Regions from separate parts of the Streptomyces luteosporeus genome, predicted to be linked through region 1. Evidence: riboswitches for the same ligand, from Rfam matches in the RefSeq annotation. Region 1 holds a riboswitch; the other holds the start of a gene.
What was found. A riboswitch is a leader RNA that binds a small molecule or an ion and turns the genes downstream of it on or off. The one in region 1 is predicted to bind glycine.
Positions count from the first base shown of each region.

Region 1 (7,002 bases):
AAAGCCCCCTCTTTCGTCTTCGTGGCACGGTGGACCGCAAGGGCCGCCGCTGATCGCTTGCTGTGGAGAGGTCCGGTGGTCCGGGGTCACTTGCTGCGCGGGTCGAGTGCGTCCCGCAGCCCGTCCCCGAGCAGGTTGAAGGCCAGCACCGTGATGAAGATGGCGAGGCCGGGCACGAACATGTACTGCGGGTCGGCCTGGTAGAGATCCGTGGCCTGGCTGAGCATGCCGCCCCAGGAGGCCTGCGGCGGCGCGATGCCGACGCTGAGGAAGCTCAGCGCGGCCTCGAAGAGGATGTTGGTCGGGATCAGCAGCGTGGAGTACACGAGGATCGGCGCGACCAGGTTGGGCAGCAGCTCGCGGAAGAGGATGAACGTCCCCCGGGCACCGAGGCTGCGCGACGCTTCGACGAACTCGCGTTCGCGCAGGCTGAGCGTCTGGGCCCGCACGATGCGGCCCATGTAGGGCCAGTTGAAGAAGCCGATCACGAAGATGAGCACGCTGATGCGCAGCGGCAGACCGGACAGTCCGAAGGCACCGTCCTGCAGGGCCGCGGAGATGGAGATGGCGAACAGCAGCAGCGGGAAGGCCAGGAAGGTGTCCATCATCCTGCTGATCACGGTGTCCGCCCAGCCGCCGTAGTACCCGGCGACCACGCCCAGCACGGTGCCGATCACCACGGAGAGCAGGGTGGCCCCGGTGGCGACCAGCAGGGAGACCCACGAGCCCTCGATGATGCGCGCCAGGATGTCGCGGCCGTACTGCGGGTCGACGCCCAGCGGATGCTCCCAACTCATGCCGCCCCAGGCGTCCTTGGGCGCGAGCAGGCTGGGGTCGATGAGGTCCTGGTGGAACTCGTTGGGGTCCAGTCCGAAGACCGCCTCGATCGGCTTGGCCAGGACGGCGAGGAGGATCAGCAGGATCACCACGATGCCGCCGGCCACGGCCACCTTGTCCCGCTTGAAGCGCAGCCAGGCGATCTGGGTGAGTGATCGACCCTCGATCTGGCTCTTGCGGGCACCGGCCAGAACGGCTTCCGGCTGCGCCCCGGCGGCCGACCCCGTGGTCTCGATAGGTGCGGTCACTGTGCCAACGACCCCTCTCGGCCGGAGGTGACCGGCCCACGCCCGCCGCAACACTTGCGGCCTGGTACTCACATGTACGGGTGATGTGCAAGTGGTGCAGATGGAGCGGAGGTTCTGAAAAGAGAGCCCATGACGCGCCGTGCTGCCGGCCGGGCCGTCTCTTGTTGGCGGGAGTCTTCATCGCGTCGGCGATCACTCGCCAGCCCTCGCCCGCAATGTATGCGCAACCGTGATGTGTGATGGAGGGTTCCGTTATCCGGACAGCGCGGCCGGCTGCCCGGTGCGCGCCCGCAGGGCGCGCAGGTCAGTACGCCCCGGCCTGCCAGCCCTGGGGCGGCTGCGGGTAGCCGTAGGCACCCGAGGGACCGGCCGGCGCGGCGGCACCGCCGCCGTAGACGTCACGGTCGAAGAAGGGCCGGGCATGGGCCCGCATCCACAGCGCGACCGGGTCGTACTCGTCGGCCATCGACACCGTCGACACCGGCAGCCCCTCCGGCACCACGCCGACCGACTGCTGCATCATCTGCCGCACGGCCTCCACGGCCGCCGGCGAGCTGTCGTACAGGTCCAGACCGATGCACAGGTACGGGGTGCCCAGGGCCGGCTGCACCCAGGCCCGGCGCAGGGTGCGCACGACCGGCGTACGGTGGGCGTTCTGCCCCAGCAGGGCGTAGAACTGCGGGATCTCCACGGCCGGTTCGCTCAGGCGCAGCGGCCCGGCCGGCAGCCGCTCCATGCCCTCGGCGATGCGGCGCAGGTCCGCCCAGGGAATGCCGACGCCCCCACCGGGCGCGTGCGGGTTCAGCCACAGACCCCAGCGGTCGGGGTAGAGGGAGGCGGCCACGGTACGGCCGGAGACGACCTCGTGGGAGCGGTTCCAGCCGCTGGCGGCGAGCTCCTGGGCGGAGGTCACGCACGGGGCGTAACCGAGGCCCTCGACCTCCATGTTGCCGTACTGCGCCTCCGGCGAGCCCGGCTCGCCGTGCCACAGCAGCATCCACACCCGGCCCTCGGCCACGGCCCGCAGCAGCGCCTCGTACGCGTCGTACCGGCCCGGCGCCACTTGGCGCAGCACCTGCTCGACGCCGCTCTCCGCGCCCGCGCTCACCTGGGTCCGCCTTATCTCTTGGCCGTCTGTTGCCACCAGCTTACGAGCCCGCGGCGGCGGGCATGAGAGGCGTCACAGGTCGCGGTCGTAGAACGGGCGCAGCTTCTCCCGCATCCAGTGCCCCACCGGGTCGTCCGCCACGTCCAGGAACACCAGCTGCACCGGCCACGCCACGGGCGCCGTGGCCAGCGCCCTGCCCACCGCCTCCATCGCGGCGCCCCGGCTGCCGGGGTCCGGAAGGTCCAGCTCCACCCCGATGAACAGCGCCGGATCGCCGCCCTCCACGCTCGCCAGCGCACGGCGCGCGGTCCGCACCGGACCCGCGGCCGCCAACTCCAGGCCCGCCGCCGCCAGGAACGCCGTCGGCTCGTCCTGCCAGTCCGGCTCGAACAACCGCACCCGGCCCCCCGTGGGATCCCCCTCCCACGCCGCCCGCCCCACCCTGCACAACTGTGCGACGGCCTGCGGCGGCAGCGGCACCCCCACCGTGCCCTCCGGATTCACCACGATGCCGACCTGCGGGGGCAGCCCCCGCGCGAACTCCACGGCCGGAGCCACCGCGAACGCCATGGCCGGCCCGGCGACGGCGAGGAACTGCTCGTGCGAACTGAACACCGGCACGAACGCGGCACCGTCCAGCTCGATCGCCGGCAGATCCAGATCGGGGCTCTGCGGCCCCCCGCCCTTGGGCAGCGGCACCCACACGCTGCTGCGACCGAGCACGTCGAGGATGCGCGGGGCGGCGTCGGGGACGCCGAGGGAGGCGGCGAGGACTTCCTCGAGCTCATTGGCGGGCCAGGCAGGGATGCTCACGCTCCCGCACCTTAACGGCTGCGCCTGAGCTGTGGTACGGGGGGTGGCCTTGGGCTCCGCCCCGGCGGCCCCCCGGCCCGGGGGTGCCAGGCGCTGGCCGGCGGCACGGCGCCCCCGAAGGGGCGCGGGGCAGTGTCGATCTGCGGCTCCGCCGCGTGGGCGCGACAAGCCACGACGCGCCCGCAGTATGTCGACTGCAGGCCGTCGGTGGTCGATCGCGCAGTTCCCCGCGCCCCTTACGGGGCGCTGCCGCCGAACGTCAGGGCCCGCAGCGCGTCCGCCGCTCCGCGGTCCAGGAGGGTCGCCGACGCGGCGCCGCGCGGCGCGCGGCCGGCCTCCGCATCGGTCACGAGCCGCCGCATCGCGCGGCGGTGGCGGGCGAACGAGCGCGGCGGGACGCCGCGGCCGCGGGCCCGCTGGCCCGCCCGCGCCTGCGCCGCGTCGACGACCAGCATCACCACGTGCAGCCGCCGCCCCCGCCGTCGCGCCTCGCGCGCCAGCCACCGGCGCACCCAGCCCCACTGTCCGCAGTCGTGCACGACGACGCTGTGTCCGGAGCGCAGGGCGCGCCACAGGGCGGCGTAGTGCGCGAGCCGGGCGGCCGGCCGGTAGGCGGCGTACGGCAGCCGCCGGGGTACGCGGCGTTCGATGCGGCGGCGGGTGTCCTGGGAGTCCACGCGGTGCACGCCGGGCCCGACCACCCGCCGCATCAGGGTGGACTTGCCGGCTCCGGGCAGCCCGGAGACGACGACCAGGTCTCCGGCCCGGTAGCGCAGTTCCTCGACGGTCCCACCGCGCAGGTCGATCACGCCCGCCACACCCCCCGTACGCACCGTGACCGTCGCCCCCTCCTTTCGTACGCAAAGGAAAGGTAATCCAAATCGGGACCTGGTGGGCGGTCCGTCGCACGGCCGTACGTGCAATGATGTGCGCGCCAAGCGCCATCGGCACGCTCGACAATCGCACGACCAACTGCATATTGGCCGCTCGAATCCGCGCGGGAGAGTCCTGGTGTGCTGCGTTGCGCCGTGCACCGGGCGCCGAAGGAGCAAGTTCCTCCCTTGAATCTCTCAGGCCCCGTACCGCGAGGGTGAGGCAGATCTGAAAAGCGGGCCGCCCCGGCGGTCCCACCCAAGGTGCAAGCCGGGCTCTCCAAGGGGCTCCCGGTGAACCTCTCAGGTTCCGATGACAGATGGGGAGGCCCCGATTCCTCGGTACCTCCGTGACTTCTTGCCCGGGAGCCTGACCATGACGACCGACGCCCCCCGCCGTACCGCCCTGGACGCGCTGCACCGCGCGCTCGGCGCGACCATGACCGACTTCGCGGGCTGGGACATGCCGCTGCGCTACGGCAGCGAGCGCGACGAGCACGTGGCGGTGCGCACCCGCGCCGGCCTGTTCGACCTCTCGCACATGGGGGAGATCACCCTCACGGGTGCCGAGGCCGGCCGGGCCCTCGACTTCGCCCTCGTCGGCAACATCTCCGCGCTCGCCGTGGGCCGCGCCCGGTACACGATGATCTGCAACGCCGACGGCGGCATCGTGGACGACCTGATCGTCTACCGCCTGGCCGAGCAGGAGTTCATGGTCGTCGCCAACGCCTCGAACGCGCAGGTCGTGCTGGACGCGCTGACCGAGCGGGCCGCCGGTTTCGACGCGGTCGTGCGTGACGACCGCGACGCCTACGCGCTGATCGCGATCCAGGGCCCGGCCTCCCCGGCGATCCTGAAGTCGGTCACGGACGCCGACCTGGACGGGCTGAAGTACTACGCGGGCCTGCCGGGCACCGTCGCGGGCGTCCCGGCGCTGATCGCCCGCACCGGCTACACGGGCGAGGACGGCTTCGAGCTGTTCGTGGCCCCGGGCGACGCCGAGAAGCTGTGGCAGGCGCTGACCGAGGCGGGCGCGGACGCGGGCCTGGTGCCGTGCGGGCTGTCCTGCCGGGACACCCTGCGCCTGGAGGCGGGCATGCCGCTGTACGGGCACGAGCTGACCACCTCGCTGACCCCCTTCGACGCGGGCCTGGGCCGCGTGGTGAAGTTCGACAAGGCGGGCGACTTCGTGGGCCGCGAGGCGCTGGCCGCCGCTGCCGAGCGCGCCGAGAGCGCGCCGCCGCGCAAGCTGGTGGGCCTGGTCGCCACCGGCCGCCGCGTGCCGCGCGCCGGCTTCGCCGTCGTGGCGGGCGGCGAGGTCGTGGGCGAAGTCACGTCCGGCGCCCCCTCCCCCACGCTGGGCAGGCCGATCGCGATGGCGTACGTCGACGTGGCCCACGCCGCCCCGGGTACGGAAGGGGTGTCCGTGGACATTCGCGGCACCCATGAGCCGTACGAGGTCGTGGCGCTCCCCTTCTACAAGCGGGAACGCTGAGACCCTCTCATCTCACCTGTCAAGACCCCTTGCACAAGCACTCACGCGCGTACAGGAGAATCTAGCCATGAGCAACCCCCAGCAGCTCCGTTACTCCAAGGAGCACGAGTGGCTCTCGGCCGCCGACGAGGACGGCGTGGCGACGGTCGGCATCACCGAGTTCGCGGCCAACGCGCTCGGTGACGTCGTCTACGCCCAGCTCCCCGCGGTCGGGGACACCGTCACCGCGGGCGAGACCTGTGGCGAACTGGAGTCGACGAAGTCGGTCAGCGACCTGTACTCCCCCGTCACGGGCGAGGTCGTCGCGGCCAACGAGGACGTGGTGAACGACCCGGCGCTGGTGAACACCGCCCCGTTCGAGGGCGGCTGGCTGTTCAAGGTGAAGGTCACGGACGAGCCGGCGGAGCTGATGTCCGCCGACGAGTACACGGCCTTCGCCGGCTGAACCCCGCTCTCCCCTCCCTCGTGCAGGAAGAACTCATGTCGCTCCTCAACAGCTCCCTCCATGAGCTCGACCCCGACGTCGCCGCCGCCGTCGACGCCGAACTCCACCGTCAGCAGTCCACCCTCGAGATGATCGCCTCGGAGAACTTCGCTCCGGTCGCGGTCATGGAGGCCCAGGGCTCCGTCCTCACCAACAAGTACGCCGAGGGCTACCCGGGACGCCGCTACTACGGCGGCTGCGAACACGTCGACGTCGTCGAGCAGATCGCCATCGACCGCATCAAGGCGCTCTTCGGCGCCGAGCACGCCAACGTGCAGCCGCACTCCGGCGCCCAGGCCAACGCCGCGGCGATGTTCGCCCTGCTCAACCCGGGCGACACCATCCTGGGTCTGAACCTCGCGCACGGCGGGCACCTGACCCACGGCATGAAGATCAACTTCTCCGGCAAGCTCTACAACGTGGTCGCCTACCACGTCGACGAGCAGACCAACCGGGTGGACATGGAGGAGGTCGAGCGCCTCGCCAAGGAGCACCGCCCGAAGCTGATCGTCGCCGGCTGGTCCGCCTACCCGCGCCAGCTGGACTTCGCGGCCTTCCGCCGGATCGCCGACGAGGTCGGCGCGTACCTGATGGTCGACATGGCCCACTTCGCGGGCCTCGTCGCCGCCGGGCTGCACCCCTCCCCGGTGCCGCACGCGCACGTGGTGACCACCACCACCCACAAGACCCTCGGCGGCCCGCGCGGCGGTGTGATCCTGTCCACGGCCGAGCTCGCCAAGAAGATCAACTCCGCGGTCTTCCCCGGCCAGCAGGGCGGCCCGCTGGAGCACGTGATCGCCGCCAAGGCGGTGGCCTTCAAGGTCGCGGCCAGCGAGGAGTTCAAGGACCGCCAGCGCCGCACCCTGGAGGGCGCGAGGATCCTCGCCGAGCGCCTGATGCAGGACGACGTGGCGCAGGCCGGCGTCTCCGTGCTCTCCGGCGGCACGGACGTCCACCTCGTCCTGGTCGACCTGCGCAACTCCGAGCTCGACGGCCAGCAGGCCGAGGACCGCCTCCACGAGGTCGGCATCACGGTCAACCGCAACGCCATCCCGAACGACCCGCGCCCGCCGATGGTCACCTCCGGCCTGCGCATCGGCACCCCGGCCCTGGCCACCCGCGGCTTCGCCGCCGAGGACTTCAGC
Region 1 is NZ_BAAASL010000010.1:102,857-109,858, reverse strand. Features, by position in the region: gene ABD361_RS15315 (ABC transporter permease) at 87-1,085, opposite strand; gene ABD361_RS15310 (enhanced serine sensitivity protein SseB C-terminal domain-containing protein) at 1,390-2,193, opposite strand; gene ABD361_RS15305 (enhanced serine sensitivity protein SseB) at 2,266-3,006, opposite strand; gene ABD361_RS15300 (AAA family ATPase) at 3,243-3,815, opposite strand; glycine riboswitch at 3,995-4,101, shown strand; gene gcvT (glycine cleavage system aminomethyltransferase GcvT) at 4,255-5,373, shown strand; gene gcvH (glycine cleavage system protein GcvH) at 5,441-5,818, shown strand; gene glyA (serine hydroxymethyltransferase) at 5,854-7,002, shown strand, end outside.

Region 2 (7,002 bases), on a different contig from region 1:
GATCCATAACGCCCCGCGGCGGCCGCGGAACCGGTAGGCTCCGACCGAGCGCACTCCGGCACATTCCGTCGGCATGGCGGCTGCGTCCGGCCGCTGCGGCGGGCGCTGGTGATAAAGACCGACGGGTTCCGGCCTACCGCGCGGGGCGCCGAGGCCGAGGTCAGCCGCTGGGCGCGGGCGACAAATTCACCGAAATCGCCCCGTGAATGGGACCTGAATTCCCCTTGCCGGAAATGCGCGCGACAGCTAGCCGAAACACTGCGTGAACATGTGTCGTATAAACTCCGCTCAGAGGCGGAGAGCACGCGCCCTGGAGTCGGTCCGGCCCCCTCCGACCCGCAACGCCGACGGCGTCGTTCGCACCTGCCGCAGCTTCACCGTTGTCTCCTTGAGCGAGAGGCGACCCACCATGCCGCTGCACGTTCCCCCTGCCCCCGCGCCTGCCCTGCACAGCGTCAGCACGGCCCTCGCGTCCCCCGCCGCCGTCCGTGAGGCCCGCACCCCTTCGCTGCGGTCCGCCCGTGCCCCGATCCCGGCCGAACCCGCCCTGCCCGTCCACGTCCTGGTGCGGGCGGCGGCCCGCGGCGGGGCGCCGCGCACCCGGTTGACCGGCTGGCGGTTCCCGATCACCGACGGCGAACGGACGGTGGCGGCCGGCGAGGCCGTCGTCACCGCCGACGGCTGGTCGTTCTCCCACTTCTTCGAAGGGCCGTACCTGGCGGCCACGGAAGTGGCACTGCGCCAGGCCGGCCAGCTGACCGCGCCGTACCAGCCGCGGCTGCTGTCCGTACCGGAGCTGTACATGCTCACGCTGTGGCTGCACGCGGACGCGGCGGCCGACGCCGCGACCGAGCTGTTCGCCCCGGGCGACCTGCTGGTGCCGCTCGCCCCGGCGCCGCCGGGCTTCGCCCCGCACCGGCCGTACCGGGCCGCCGATCTGCTGCCCGTGCTCGCCCTGCGGCTGGCCCCCGCCGCGTCCCTGAAGGCGACCGCCTGACGCACGCCGCGGACCGCCACGGCGCCCCGTACCCCGGCGAGCCGGGGAGACGGGGCGCCGTGGCACGCCCGGCCGCCCTCACCCTCACGGACTAGCCCCCGATGACCATGCCCGAACCACCCGATGGGGCAGTCCTGTTGGGAGCAACCGCCCGCTCGGGTGATGCGTCATCATCCTGAGAGGAGCGTCATCCGGAAATCCCTGCGGAATCCGGCCCGTGGGGGAACACTGGAACCGACCGATCGATGTAAACGGGGGGCGGCATGACAACCGCATCGAGCCGCAGCACAGCCACCTCAGAGCGAAAGATCACTCCCATGTGCCCGCATCAGCCCACGTGCCCGTCAGCCGACTCCGCCGACCGGGAGGCCGCCCACCTGGTGGCCGCCTACCCGGAACAGGGGTGGAGCCTCCTGTGCAACGGCGTCCTCTGCTTCGAGGACACCGGTGAGCTGCTGCCGGACGGGCAGATCATCGCCCCGCACCGGGCCCTGGACGTGGTGACCGCCGCCTGAGGCCGGCGGCAGGGGGAAAGGGACCGGGGCCGGCCCGGCGCACACGCGCCGGACCGGCCCCGAGGCGTACGGGGGCGGGGCCCCGTCAGCCGTCGTACTCCTCAAGCGGCGGGCAGGAGCACACCAGGTTGCGGTCGCCGTAGGCACCGTCGATGCGGCGCACCGGCGGCCAGTACTTGTCGGCGGCGACGACACCGGCCGGGAAGACGGCCTCCTCGCGGCTGTACGGGTGCTCCCACGCACCGGCGACGCAGGCCGCGGTGTGGGGGGCGTTGCGCAGCGGGTTGTCGTCCTTGTCCCACTCCCCCGAGCCGACCTTCTCGATCTCGGCGCGGATGGCGATCATCGCCTCGCAGAACCGGTCGAGTTCGGCCAGGTCCTCGCTCTCGGTCGGCTCGATCATCAGCGTGCCGGCCACCGGGAACGACATGGTCGGCGCGTGGAAGCCGTAGTCGATCAGGCGCTTGGCGACGTCGTCGACGCTCACGCCCGTCGCCTTGGTCAGCGGCCGCAGGTCGATGATGCACTCGTGGGCGACCAGACCGCCCGGGCCGGTGTAGAGCACCGGGAAGTGCGGCTCCAGGCGCTTGGCGATGTAGTTGGCGCCCAGCACCGCGACCTGGGTGGCGCGCTTGAGGCCCTCGCCGCCCATCAGGCGCACGTACGACCAGGAGATCGGCAGGATGCCCGCGGAGCCCCAGGGCGCCGCCGAGATCGGGCCGACACCGGTCTCGGGCCCGGCGGTGGGCTGCAGCGGGTGGTTGGGCAGGTACGGGGCGAGGTGGGCGCGCACCGCCACCGGGCCGACGCCGGGGCCGCCGCCGCCGTGCGGGATGCAGAAGGTCTTGTGCAGGTTCAGGTGCGAGACGTCGCCGCCGAAGCGGCCCGGCTTGGCCAGGCCCACCAGGGCGTTGAGGTTGGCTCCGTCGACGTAGACCTGGCCGCCGGCGTCGTGGACGGCGGCGCAGATGTCGGCGACGTGCTCCTCGAAGACGCCGTGCGTGGACGGGTAGGTGATCATCAGCACGGCGAGCTCGTCGCGGTACTGCTCGATCTTGGCGCGCAGGTCCTCGACGTCGATCTCGCCGTCGTCGGCGGTCCTGACGACCACGACCTTCATGCCGGCCATCACGGCGCTGGCGGCGTTGGTGCCGTGCGCGGAGGACGGGATGAGGCAGACGGTGCGCTGCGTGTCGCCGTTGGCGCGGTGGTAGGCGCGCACGGCCAGCAGGCCCGCGAGCTCGCCCTGGGAGCCGGCGTTGGGCTGGAGGGAGACCTTGTCGTAGCCGGTGACCTCGGCCAGGCGCTCCTCGAGCTCGGTGATCAGGGTGCGGTAGCCCGCGGCCTGCTCGACGGGCGCGAAGGGGTGCAGCGCGCCGAACTCCGGCCAGGTGACCGGCTCCATCTCGGTGGTCGCGTTGAGCTTCATGGTGCACGAGCCCAGCGGGATCATGCCGCGGTCCAGCGCGTAGTCCCGGTCGGCGAGGCGGCGCAGGTAGCGCAGCATCGCGGTCTCGGAGCGGTGCTGGTGGAAGACGGGGTGCGCGAGGTACTCGTCGGTGCGCAGCAGGCCCTCGGGCAGGGCGTCCGCCACGACCGCGTCCAGCTGCTCGACGTCGGCGTCGACGCCGAACGCGGCCCACACGGCGGCGAGCTGCTCGCGGGTGGTGGTCTCGTCGCAGGCGATGCCGACCCGGTCGGCGTCCGTCAGGCGCAGGTTGACGCCGCGCTCGCGGGCGGCTTCGACGACGGCCGCGGCCCGGCCGGGCACCTTCGCGGTGAGCGTGTCGAAGTACGCGCCGTGCTCCAGCTCGACGCCGCCGGCCCGCAGGCCCTCGGCGAGGATCGCGGCGTAGCGGTGGGTGCGGCGGGCGATCGCGGCCAGGCCCTCGGGGCCGTGGTAGACCGCGTACATGCCGGCCATCACGGCGAGCAGCACCTGGGCGGTGCAGATGTTGCTGGTGGCCTTCTCGCGCCGGATGTGCTGCTCGCGGGTCTGCAGGGCCAGGCGGTAGGCCTTGGCGCCGTCGGCGTCGACGGAGACGCCGACCAGGCGGCCGGGCAGGCTGCGGGCGTAGGCGTCGCGCACCGCCATGAAGCCGGCGTGCGGGCCGCCGAAGCCCATCGGCACGCCGAAGCGCTGGGTGGTGCCGACGGCGATGTCGGCGCCGAGCTCACCGGGCGGGGTGAGCAGGGTCAGGGCGAGCAGGTCGGCGGCGACGGTGACGATCGCGCCGAGCTCGTGGGCCCGCTCGATGACGGGGCGCAGGTCGCGCACGGCACCGGAGGCGCCGGGGTACTGCAGCAGCACGCCGAAGACGCCGCGCTCGGCGATCTCCTCGGGGATGCCGGCCGACAGGTCGGCGACCACGACCTCCACGCCGGTGGGCTCGGCGCGGGTCTCGATGACGGCGATCGTCTGCGGGAGGGTGTCGGCGTCGACCAGGTAGACGCCGTTCTTCACCTTGCCCACGCGCCGGGACAGCGACATGGCCTCGGCGGCGGCCGTGCCCTCGTCCAGGAGCGAGGCGCCGGAGGTCGGCAGCCCCGTCAGATCGGCGACGACGGTCTGGAAGTTGAGCAGCGCCTCCAGGCGGCCCTGCGAGATCTCCGGCTGGTACGGCGTGTACGCCGTGTACCAGGCGGGGTTCTCCATGACGTTGCGAAGGATCACCGGCGGGGTGAACGTGCCGTAGTAGCCCAGGCCGATCATCGGCGCCAGGACCTGGTTGCGCCCGGCGAGCTCGCGCAGCTCGGCGAGCACCTCCGCCTCGCTGCGGGCGGCGGGCAGCGCGAGCGCCCCGGCGCTCTTGATCACTTCCGGTACGGCGGCGGCGGTCAGCTCGTCGAGGGAGCCGTAGCCGACCTGGGCGAGCATCTTGGCCTGGGCCTCGGCGTCCGGCCCTATGTGCCGGCGCTCGAAGGGGGTGCTCCGCTCCAGGTCGGAAAGGGAGCTGCGGTGGGCTGTCATCTGCGGAGGCCTCCTGGTCACTGCGACCTGCGAGGGGTACCACGGCGCGGGTACCCGGACGGCCTCCCCCTCTGTCATCTCAACCTGAGAGCTTCACCGGGCCGCGGACACGGACCGGCTTTCACCGTCGGTGAGGAGGGGCTTCGGCGTGGTGCCTGACCTGGGCCCGCCCTGCTTTCCAGAGTGACCTCTTCCGTGCGGTACCGGGTGCCTGAGAGATTCCGGGGAGGAGTTGCTCCTTCGGCGCCCCCGCCGGCTCGCGACGGAGGACTCTCCCGCACGGGTTCTGCGGCCAATCGTCAGCCTACCAGCGCGCCTTTCCGGGCGGATCTCCCGAGTGGCCCGTTCCTGCTTTGTGGCTTTTCGTGGGTCTGGGGGCCGTGGAACGCCAGGGAGGAACCGTGCAGACCGACATCGACCCCAGGAGCCTGATCGGCCGCAAGGCCTTCGACCGGGCCGGCACGCGCATCGGGACCGTCGACGAGGTGTACCTCGACGACGTGACCGGCGCACCGGAGTGGGCGGCGGTGCGCACGGGCTTCTTCGGCCGCGACGCGTTCGTCCCCCTGGAAGTCAGCTCGGTCGAGGAGGAAGGCCTGCGCGTCCCCTTCGACCGCGCCCTGATCCGCCAGTCGCCGGGCTTCGGCGTGGGCCGCCACCTGTCGCCCCAACAGGAGCTCCAGCTCTACCGCCACTACGGCCTGCCCCTACCTCAGCCGGGGCCGGAGCCCGGACGGGGGCCGGGCCCCGCCGACACCGGCCCCCCGGCCAACGGCTCGCCCACGGCCCCGTAGACCTGGGCGCCGGCTTCCTCGCCGCACCACGGCGCCCCGTAGGGGCGCGGGGAACTGCGCGATCGGCCACCGACGGCCCGCAGCCAACGCGCCACCCCGGGGGGCCGGGCGCAGCACGGCAACTCCGTCTGCGGGCACGTCGTGGCTGGTCGCGCAGTTCCCCGCGCCCCTACGGGGCGCTAGGCCGCCGCCGGCCCCCCGGCCTCGGGCGCGTCCGGCGCGGGCGGGATCAGCGGAAGCGGTTCGGCCGGTTCCAGCGCGGGGTCGTCCACACTGAGCGTGCGGACCCGGCCGGGGGCGGACCAGGGGGTCTCGAAGCGGACCGTGACGCGGCCCAGGCCGCTTCCCTGGACCCAGCCGGGGCCGTACTCGGCGTGGTGCACGTCCACGCCGGGCGACCAGCGCCTCGGAGCCGGCGGCGCCTCCGCCGGTGGGGGCGGCGCGGCCTCCGCGGGGGTCTCCGGCGCCGTCCGCGCGGCGCTCGCGGCCTGGGCGAAGAGGTCCTCCTGCGTGTAGTCGGCGAGCCCGGAGACGCCGACGCCGAGCAGGCGCACGCCGGCCGTGGTGTCGACCCCGTCGAGCAGCCGGGCCGCCGCCTCGCGCACGACGGCCACGTCGTCCGTCGGGCCGCGCAGGGTCTCGGAGCGGGTCAGCGTGGAGAAGTCGTAGCTGCGGACCTTGATGACGACCGTGCGCCCGGAGCGCCCGGCAGCGCGCAGCCGCTGCACGCACCGCTCGGCGAGGCGGGCGAGCTCGTACTGGACGCGGGTGCGGTCGGTGAGGTCCTCGGCGAAGGTGTCCTCCACGGAGACCGATTTCGCGTCGCGCTCGGCGACGACGGGCCGGTCGTCGTGGCCGGTGGCCAGGGCGTACAGGCCGGCGCCGTGGGCCTTGCCCAGGAGGCGGACGAGCTCGGCCTCGCCCGCTTCGGCGGTCTCCGCGACAGTGGTGATCCCGGCGCGCCGCAACGTTTCGGCAGTGGCGGGCCCGACGCCGGGAATGGCTCGCACCGACATGGGCCCGAGGACCTCCAGCTCGGTGCCGGGTGCGATGAGCACGAGCCCGTCCGGCTTGGCCTCCTCCGAGGCGATCTTGGCGAGCATCTTGGAGCCGGCGAGCCCGACGGAGCCGGTCAGGCCGGTGGCGGCCCGGATGTCGCGCCGCAGCCGCTCGCCCACGCGGCGTGCTGCGTCCGCCGTCGGCTCGGTGCCGCCGGCCTCCAGGTCGACGAACGCCTCGTCCAGGCTGAGCGGCTCGACCAGCGGCGACAGCTCGCCCAGCAGCCGCATGACCGTGCGGCTGACCTCCTGGTAGAGGCCGAAGCGCGGGGTGAGGTAGGCGGCGTTGGGACAGAGCCGGCGTGCCTGGGCGGTGGCCATGGCGGAGCGGACGCCGAAGACCCGCGCCTCGTAGGAGGCGGTGGCCACGACGCCGCGCGGCCCGATGCCGCCCACGACCACCGGCTTTCCGCGCAGGCTGGGTTTGGATGCCTGCTCCACCGAGGCGTAGAAGGCATCCATGTCCAGATGCAGGATCGTCGGCGCACCCCTCACAGGAGTAGATGCTGCCGCATGCCACTGACAATGGTGATCCGCGCACGCCGCGGCCCCCGGCGGAGGGTCCTCCTCCGCCGGGGGCCGGTGCGCGGGGCCTGCCTGCCTGCTCAGCCCGCCCGGTTGCTGCGGCGCCGGGCCAGCTCGTCGCCGGGGTGGTGGCCGACGAGGG
Region 2 is NZ_BAAASL010000003.1:8,971-15,972, reverse strand. Features, by position in the region: gene ABD361_RS04195 (hypothetical protein) at 410-997, shown strand; gene ABD361_RS04190 (DUF5999 family protein) at 1,315-1,512, shown strand; gene gcvP (aminomethyl-transferring glycine dehydrogenase) at 1,598-4,483, opposite strand; glycine riboswitch at 4,672-4,771, opposite strand; gene ABD361_RS04180 (PRC-barrel domain-containing protein) at 4,885-5,277, shown strand; gene ABD361_RS04175 (DNA polymerase IV) at 5,457-6,830, opposite strand; gene ABD361_RS04170 (MerR family transcriptional regulator) at 6,941-7,002, opposite strand, start outside.
Region 2: linked by a shared signal. The riboswitch ahead of gcvP (aminomethyl-transferring glycine dehydrogenase) and the one ahead of gcvT (glycine cleavage system aminomethyltransferase GcvT) in region 1 are both predicted to bind glycine.